Regions from separate parts of the Salinibacterium sp. SWN1162 genome, predicted to be linked through region 2. Evidence: predicted binding sites of a transcription regulator. Region 2 holds the regulator's gene; the other holds the start of a gene.

Region 1 (4,384 bases), 830 kb from region 2:
ATTGCCCAGCGCGTCTCGCTGCTCGAGCAAGCGATAGCGGATGCTCGGTTCGCCGGCAACATCCGCGTCACGAGCTGGAGCATGGGTTTGCTCGTTGACTACTGCACTGAGGTCGGTGCGAGCGTCATCGTGAAGGGCATCCGTTCTCAAGTGGATGTCGCGTACGAAACTCCTATGGCGATCGTGAACCGCGATCTTGCAGCCGTCGAAACCATCTTTATGCTGCCGAACCCCGCCCACGCGCACGTTTCCAGCTCGCTCGTACGCCAAGTGGCGGCGCTCGGCGGAGACGTTGCGCCCTATGTACCGCGGGTGGTTTCCGAATTTTTGCAAGCGCCGCGCGACTAACACCGGCACAATAGGTTTATGACTCTCACTCTCGGATACAAAGCGTCAGCTGAACAATTCGCCCCGCGCGAACTCGTAGAGATTGCGGTGGCCGCCGAAGCTCACGGCATGGAGAGTGTTGCGGTCAGCGACCACTTTCAGCCGTGGCGTCACGAGGGCGGTCACGCGCCGTTCTCGCTGAGCTGGATGGCGGCAGTGGGCGAGCGCACGAGCACGATTCGTATTGGTACGAGCGTGATGACTCCGACGTTCCGCTACAACCCTGCTGTGCTCGCTCAGGCCTTCGCGACGATGGGCTGCCTCTACCCGGGGCGCATCATGCTTGGTGTCGGAACGGGCGAAGCGCTCAACGAGGTAGCGACCGGATTCCGCGGTGCCGGAGAGCAGGACTGGCCCGAGTTCAAGGAGCGCTTCGCTCGCTTGCGCGAATCGGTCCGTCTCATGCGCGAACTCTGGACCTCCGACCGGGTGTCGTTCGAGGGGGAGTACTACTCCACTCACGGTGCGAGCATTTATGACCGCCCCGACCAGCCCATCCCGATCTACATCGCCGCCGGTGGCCCCATGGTGGCACGGTACGCCGGTCGTGCCGGTGACGGTTTTATCTGCACGTCGGGCAAGGGCATGGCCCTCTACAACGACGCGTTGATTCCCGGAGTGAAGGAGGGCGCGGCCAAGATGGACCGCAAGTTCGAAGACATCGACCGGATGATCGAGATCAAGCTGTCGTACGACACCGATGCTGACGTAGCCCTCGAGAACACTCGTTTCTGGGCGCCGCTCGCTCTCTCCAAAGAGCAGAAGCACGACATCACCGACCCGATCGAGATGGAGCGCGCTGCCGACGCTCTGCCGATCGAACAGATCGCGTCGCGCTGGATTGTGGGCAACGATCCCGACAAGATCGTTGAAGAGATTCGTCCGTACGTGGATGCCGGCCTCAACCACCTGGTGTTCCATGCGCCCGGTGGCGACCAGCGTCGCTTCCTCGAGCTCTTCGAGCGTGACATCGCTCCGCGCTTGCGGGCGCTGTAGGGCCTAGCGCGCGAGACGCGCACACGGGTTAACACACGATGGGCGGATGCGTGAAGCATCCGCCCATCGTTGTCGTGTCGGCAAGAATCGCCGACTACTGACAGCCGGCTAGCTCGTGACAGCGACCTTGTCGGTCGATCGAGACTGGTTGTCGGCGTTGGTGCTGACCTCAATCTTGCGAGGTTTCGCCTTCTCCGACACCGGGATAATCACGCTCAGTACGCCGTTGTCGTAGCTAGCGCTGATGTTCTCGCGGTCGATCCCGGCACCGATGCTGAATTGGCGCAGGTAGGAGCCGTAACGACGCTCCTGCGAGAGCCATTTGGCGCCGTCGCGCTCGCCGGCCGTACGCTCGGCGCGGATCGTGAGCAACTGGCCATCGACGTCAACGTCAACGGATCCGGGGTCGACACCCGGGAGATCGGCGGTGAGGACGTACTCGTCAGCCTGACGATAGAGATCCACAGGCATGGGCTGGGTGCCGACGCGGGACTGGGCAGCTGCGGAGAGCCTGTCGAGTTCGGCAAAAGGATCAAATGACAGTGTCATGGGAAACCCCTTTCTCAAAGTTGAGTCACCGTGACTCAACAAGAACAAATTAGCACTCTCATCTGGAGAGTGCCAAGTCATTGTGCTCACAGTTCGCTGACAACGAAAAGACCGCCGCCGGAGAGATCCGGCGGCGGTTTTTTGTGGTGTTATCAGCGGATGATGAACCGCGGATAGTTGTGCTCGGCGCGAGCCCTGGCCTGAGCCAGTCGTTCGCGACGGAGCTGGTGTTCGGCCCGCTGCTGAGGCGAGGCGAGCAGTCGAGAGCGGTGCGGCCGGCGACTCCAGGTGATGAGAGCGACGCCGAGATGCAGGGCAAGACGGTCGATGACTCCCACGCTACGTCGTGCCGCGTGGTGCGGTTTCTCGACAGCGGCTGAAGCGGCGCTGAGTTCGGGCGGATGGTCATGGCGGTCTTTCGGAGCCGCCAGTGTTGCGTTCATGAGATGTCTTTCGTGAGCTGTATTCGTGAGAAAAGTGGATGCGGAAGGCGCGCCCAATTGCGCTGTGTCAGGTGGTGACCCAACGGCATCCCCCAGTGATCGCGAGTCGCTGAAAGAGGGAAGATCATCGCGAGGCGAACGCACCCGCATAAGGGGATGCAGACTCGTCAGTCAATCGCCGTTGGCGATGATCGAGTTGGGTCGTGTGCTCCGTGAGCGCCGCCACCGTCAGAACCGGTGAGCGGAAAACGCTAACCGGTTAGGCGGTGAGGGTGCCGACGGAGCCGGCGGTCGTGGGGTTCTTCGTAACAGTAAAAATAAACACGCGAGGCTCCTTTCAATAGTTGGCGTTTGCTCAGTGTAGGGCGAGTGGTCGCTGACGACAAGACCCGATTTAGGTGCGATGCAAAGCCGTGATGATGGCATCGGCGAGCTCCGCCGGTTTCGTGAACTGCGGCCAGTGCCCGGTGGGCAGGTCGACGAGTTCGAGGTCGCTGAGCTGGGCGAGCTCGGCAGCAAAGAGTGCCCCTTCGCTCATCCACTCGCGCACTTGGTCGGCGGAGAACTCGCAACAGATGACGGTAGCGGGCACACTGAAGCGCGCTGGAGTAGCGAGCGACTGCGGGGTGCTCGCGATGAGCGCGGGCTGGGGAATCGCGATTTCGCGAAACCAGTCCCGCAGTTCGGGGGTCAGATCGACGAGGTCTTCGTTGTCGAACACGCTCCACTCGGGCAGGGGAATTTCGCCGTCGACGGTAGGCAGCTCGGTGTTAATGGGCATACCGTTCGGCAGCGGCACAGTGTCGACGTGCACGATTCTGGCGAGACAGGTGGGGCGGGCATCCGCTACCGCCTGCGCGATCGGGCCACCACCGCTGTGCGCGACCAGAGCGATGCGTGGCGTTGGTTCTTCGTCTTCGTCGCCGTTTTCGCTGCCGTCGGCTTCGACGTGCGTGAGGGCGTCAACGACCGCGACTACAGCCCCAACGTGATCGGCCAGAGTGACTTCAGCACGGTGAGTGTCGCGGCGCCGCAAGCCGGGAAGGGTGAGCGGATGCGCGGTGTGACCGGCATCTCGTAGCGCGCGGGTTATCGGAGCCCAGGAGTCTCCGTCAAGCCAAAATCCGGGGATAAGAATGACGTGCATCAGCGGGCTAGCGGTGCTGATCAATCACGATCGGGCTTCGAGATCGCCCAAGGCTTCGCTCGAGGCTTCGTCTCTGGTGAAACGCACAAGACGCAGCGCGGTCTTTCGTGGTGAGACGGACAGAAAACGCGCCGAGATTCATGCTGACTCCTCATTGAGTAGATCGCCATTATCCGCCCGCAGCCCCGCCAACTCAACGGTTGTGCGAATGGTGGGCCCACTTGGGCCGCCGTAAGCGCCACAATAGACGGATGCCCGTGACTGTTTCTGCACCCCATATCGGCTACGCCGCCATGCTCGAACGTTTTCATCCGCGCGAGGTGATGGGCTTCGCCCAGCACGCGGAGAGTCGGGGTTTCCGCGGCGTCATGGCGGCCGATCACTACCAGCCGTGGGTGCCGCAGCAGGGGCAAGCGTCGTTCGTGTGGAACGTGCTCAGCGGTCTCGGTGAGACGACGACAGGCGATCTCGGCACGGGCGTCACGGCGCCGACTTTTCGTTGGCATCCAGCCATGGTGGCGCAAGCCTCCGCGACCCTCGCTGCGATGAACCCGGGCCGTCACTGGTTGGGCCTCGGCAGCGGCGAAGCGATCAACGAACACATCATTGGGCAGTACTGGCCCGAAGCTCACGAGCGCATCAATCGGATGTTCGAAGCCGTCGAGATCATCAAGAAACTCTTCGCCTCGGGGCTCGCGAATAAAGACGTTCGCCACGAAGGGCAGTTCTATCGCCTCGAATCCACACGCCTCTGGACCATGCCAGCCGTCGCCCCCGAAATCTTGGTGGCGACGGCTGGCCCGGTCGCCGCGAAGCGAGCCGGCAAGACCGTCGACGGCCTCATCACCGAAGCCGCACCCCT
Region 2 (4,384 bases):
CGAAGTTTCCGCGAGGGTCGATGACCTGGCTGGTGCCGTAGAAATCAACGGCTTCGTCGCCGTACTCGTTGTCTTCGAGACCGACACGGTTGGGCTGAAGAACGAAGTAGCCGTTGGCCACTGCTGCTGCGGGGCCTTCGACCTCCCAGAGACGGTTGGAAAGGCCGGGCTTGGTGGCGTTCGGGTTGAACACGATCTCGGCACCGTTGAGGCCAAGCTCGCGCCAGCCCTCGGGGAAGTGGCGGTCGTAACAAATGTGAACGCCGACCTTGCCGACGGCGGTGTTGAACATGGGGAAGCCCAAGTTTCCGGGGGTGAAGTAGAACTTCTCCCAGAACTTGTCGAGGTGCGGGATGTGGTGCTTGCGGTACGAACCGAGATTGGTGCCATCCGAGTCGACGACGACGGCGGTGTTGTAATACACACCCGTCATTGCCTCTTCGTAGATCGGCAGAATCATGACCATGTCGAGCTCTTTAGCCAGGGCTTGGAAGCGCGTAACGATCGGGCCATCAACCGGCTCGGCGTAACGGTAGTACTTCTTGTCCTGAGTGATCCCAAAATACGGACCGTAGAAAAGCTCTTGGAAGCAGATGATCTGGGCGCCTTGCGCCTTCGCATCCCGAGCGAACTGCTCGTGCTTGTCGAGCATCGACTCTTTGTCGCCCGTCCAAGTGGTCTGTGTGATTGCTGCGCGAACTGTCGTCATGGTGCCTCCTGCGTTATTCGGCGTCGTTGCCTGCGGCGATAAACCGAGAAAATGACGCGCGAACGGGAACTATCCCCGTGCCTTCATTCTCTAGGTTCATCGTTTCAATCGTGTTGTGCCTATATGACGTTGTGGTTACTCATCATGGCCCCGACCGACCCAAGAGGCAATGCTCATTTGTGCTGGTGAGACCATATTGCACAAAATTGTCTATGCAAGGTAGGCATATTGCTCTCAGAACCTAAGAAGAGCGCTGAGATGTCCACACTGGCCGCGATTGAGGCATTCGAATCTGGAGCGGCCGCTGAGGTGCCGCAAACACCGTCGTAACATCGCTGGCGTAGAGAACGGAATCGGGGGCGCGGTCTGCTAGCCCCTCGAACCCTGCTGCGGCAAGCAGGCCATCATCGAGGTAGACCAATTCGGCCGGCTGCAGGGGCCAGGGCTCATGGTGGTTGCGAGCGTAGATCGTGCGTCCACGGTGAGTTTCGTGAAACGCCCAGCGCGCGGTGAGAAAGGTGGCCTCGGCGTCGGCCGCGAGTGAGACGCTGGCCGCCCGGTCGTCGATCGGTCGCACAATGATGTGGGATGCCGCATCCGGCTGGCCATGCCGCCGAGTTTTGTAGGCAATCTGCCCGTCACGCTGCCCGATCTTCATCGAGGCCCACTGGTAGGGCAAGCCAAAAGCGACCCGCGCGGTGAGAACCGGAATCAAGTGCGAGGCCTCCAGCGAGAGAAACACGACGCCACGCCGCCCCTTCTCGTCGACAGAATAGAGCCGCACATTCACTTCGGGAAAGTCGCCTAGCCACGGGATGCGGGGGCCGCCGAAGAATGAGCTTTGTGACATCTGAAACGCGATGAGCCCCACCCAAGAGCTGCCGTTGAGGGTGTCGGGGCGACAGCCTTCGGGCATGAACGGCGCCACAACGGCGGGGTCGACTTTCCAGTGCAGAAAGGAGACTTCGCTCCAGCGTTGGCGCAGAATTGCGCGTGTGCCGAGGGGCGGTGCTTCGCGGAACATCACAACTCCCACCGTAGTGGCGAGTGCTGAGGGTGTGCCGCGCTCATCATCAGCGCGGAAGCTGGTTATCGCGGCGCACGAAGGGGCGCCACAGCACGACTTGGTCGGTGCGTTCGGCTCGGGTTCCTGCCCGCAGCGAGATCACTTCGCCGGCTTGACCCGCCGCGAACACGCGGCGGCCCGGCTTAGAGAGCATCTCATCAGCGAGCGCCGCTTCGAGTTCGCGCACGCGAGCGGTGAGCCCCGTGACCTGATTTTCAAGGTCGAGAATTCTTTTGATGCCTTCGAGGTTGAGACCCTCGGCGCTGAGCGCCGCGATCTCACGCAACTGCATCACGTCGTGCATAGAGTAACGCCGCGACCGACCGCTGGTTCTCGTGGGTGACACGAGACCCAGACGGTCGTACTGTCGCAGCGTCTGCGGATGCATTCCCGCAAGCTCCGCCGCAACGGCGATCGCAAACGCGGGAGTTAGCTCATCCATAGTTCTTAGCTCCTGGCTCGGGCAATCAGGTCGTCCCGCGGGTTCTCTGCGGGCATCGCGTCAGCAAAGGCCTCGAGATGCTTGAGCGCAGCATCCGGAAGGTGACTTGGCACCGCCACTTGCACTTCGGCAAGCAGGTCTCCGGTCGCTTTTGCTGTCGCTACTCCGCGGCCTTTGACCCGCAGTACTCGCCCGCTCGGGGTTCCCGGTGCAACCTTCAGTTTCACCGGAGCACCGCCGAGCGTGGGAACCTCGATCGTGGCACCGCGTACGGCCTCCACAAACGTGATCGGCACCACAACACGAATGTTGTTGCCGTCACGTTCGAATACTGGATGCTTGCGCACGGTCACCGTCAATACGAGGTCGCCAGCCGGGCCACCATTCGGGCTCTGCTCGCCTTTGCCCTTGAGGCGGATCTTCTGACCGTCGCTGACTCCCGCAGGAACCTTGACGTTCATCGGTCGCCCGCCCGCAGGCTGGAGCTTGATTGTTTCGCCGTTGATGGCAGTCGCGAAGTCGAGCGTCGTGTTCGCGGCTAGATCGCGACCCTTGGCGGGGCCGCCCCGAAAACCGGGGCCGCCACCGGGGCCGGCCTGACCGCCGAACATGCCACCGAGGAGGTCTTCGAAGCTCGCGCCCGATTGCCCTCCGCCGTAGCTTTGACCGCCGCCATAACTTTGGCCGCCGCCGCCGAACATGCCACCAAAGACATCTTCGAAGCCGCCAGCCTGACCGCCTTGGCCGCCCGCTTGAAAGCGAGCGCCCGATCCCATGGCACGAACCTGATCGTATTCTTTGCGCGTCTCGGGATCAGAGAGCACGGAGTGCGCTTCGCTGATCTCTTTGAAGCGCGCTTCAGCTTTCGGATCTCCCGGGTTCGAATCCGGGTGGAATTGACGCGCGAGTTTGCGATAGGTCTTCTTCAGGTCGGCCTCGGAGATGTCTTTCGACACCCCGAGCACCTTGTAAAAGTCCTTATCGAACCAATCTTGGCTAGCCACTACACGCCACCCCCGGCCCTAGTCAGCGGGGCCAGAGACAGCAACCTTCGCGGCACGCACTACGCGCTCACCAAGAATGTAGCCCGGCTCGATGACGTCAGCGATCGTGTTCTGTGTTGCCTCGGGGTCGTTCAAGTGAACAACGGCCTCGTGAAAAGCGGGGTCAAAGGCTTCGCCCTTTTCGCCGATCTTGCGCAGGCCAAACCGCTCAAAGCTCGCATTGATCTTCTGAGCAACGAGCGCGATGGGGGTTCCCTCCCTGATGTCGCCGTGCTTGTCAGCACGATCGAGGTCATCAAGCGCGGGCAACATCGAACGAATCACGTCGGCGATTACAGCTTCACGGTTCGACACCCGATCCCGCTCTACGCGGGTACGGAAGTTCACCAGCTCGGCTTGCGCACGCAACATCTGATCACGCATTTCGGCAACGAGGTCCCGGCTTGCTTCGTCGAGAAGACGCTGGTCTTCTTCGCTCAGCTCGTCGGGGGCCTTGTCGGCGCCCGCGGCAGCATCCTCAGCAGAGGAGGGCTGCCCCTCGGCTGCCGCAGATTTCTCTGCGGCAGCCGAGTCAGACGCACTCACGTCGCCGGTCTCCGAATCACTCTGACTTGCGTCATTGATCACCGGATCCTGGTTCTCGTCGTGGTCGCGATTCTTGGGAGACATTACTTCTTGTCCGTGTCAGCTTCGTCTTCGTCAACAACTTCAGCGTCAACGATGTCTTCGTCTGAGCTCTCACCAGCGGGTGCGTCGTCGCCTTCTGCAGCGGCCTCAGGGTTTTCTTCCTGGTGCTTGTAGATTGCTTCGCCGATCTTCTGCTGGCTTTCGGTGAGCTTGTCGAAGGCGGTCTTTACAGCCGCTTCGTCATCGCTAGCGAGTGCCGAGTTGAGTGCGTCGACGTCGGCCTGAACCTCAGTCTTGACGTCTTCTGGCAGCTTCTCAGCGTTGTCGGTGATGAGCTTTGCGGTGGAGTACGCGAGCTGCTCAGCGTTGTTGCGAACCTCAGCGGCCTCACGGCGTGCCTTGTCTTCTGCAGCGTGCTCTTCACCCTCGCGGACCATGCGCTCAATGTCATCCTTCGACAGGCTTGAGCCGCCGGTGATAACCATCGACTGCTCCTTGCCGGTGCCCTTGTCCTTGGCGGACACGTGCACGATGCC

The links. Region 2 encodes HspR, which represses chaperone genes until heat shock. Its sites were predicted from a motif close to AAGTTGAGTCNNNNNGACTCAACTT; they were not measured.
Region 1: I6E58_RS06035 (Hsp20/alpha crystallin family protein) is a predicted target of HspR. The motif match lies at 1,950-1,974, and genes of this name have one in related genera.

What each region holds. Positions count from the first base shown of each region.
Region 1 is NZ_JADYWT010000001.1:1,286,809-1,291,192, forward strand. Features, by position in the region: gene coaD (pantetheine-phosphate adenylyltransferase) at 1-348, shown strand, start outside; gene fgd (glucose-6-phosphate dehydrogenase (coenzyme-F420)) at 367-1,383, shown strand; gene I6E58_RS06035 (Hsp20/alpha crystallin family protein) at 1,492-1,932, opposite strand; gene I6E58_RS06040 (hypothetical protein) at 2,085-2,375, opposite strand; gene I6E58_RS06045 (alpha/beta hydrolase) at 2,770-3,546, opposite strand; gene I6E58_RS06050 (TIGR03557 family F420-dependent LLM class oxidoreductase) at 3,774-4,384, shown strand, end outside.
Region 2 is NZ_JADYWT010000001.1:458,445-462,828, reverse strand. Features, by position in the region: gene I6E58_RS02180 (nitrilase-related carbon-nitrogen hydrolase) at 1-709, opposite strand, end outside; gene I6E58_RS02175 (YqjF family protein) at 951-1,733, opposite strand; gene I6E58_RS02170 (heat shock protein transcriptional repressor HspR) at 1,783-2,217, opposite strand; gene I6E58_RS02165 (DnaJ C-terminal domain-containing protein) at 2,223-3,221, opposite strand; gene I6E58_RS02160 (nucleotide exchange factor GrpE) at 3,240-3,890, opposite strand; gene dnaK (molecular chaperone DnaK) at 3,890-4,384, opposite strand, start outside.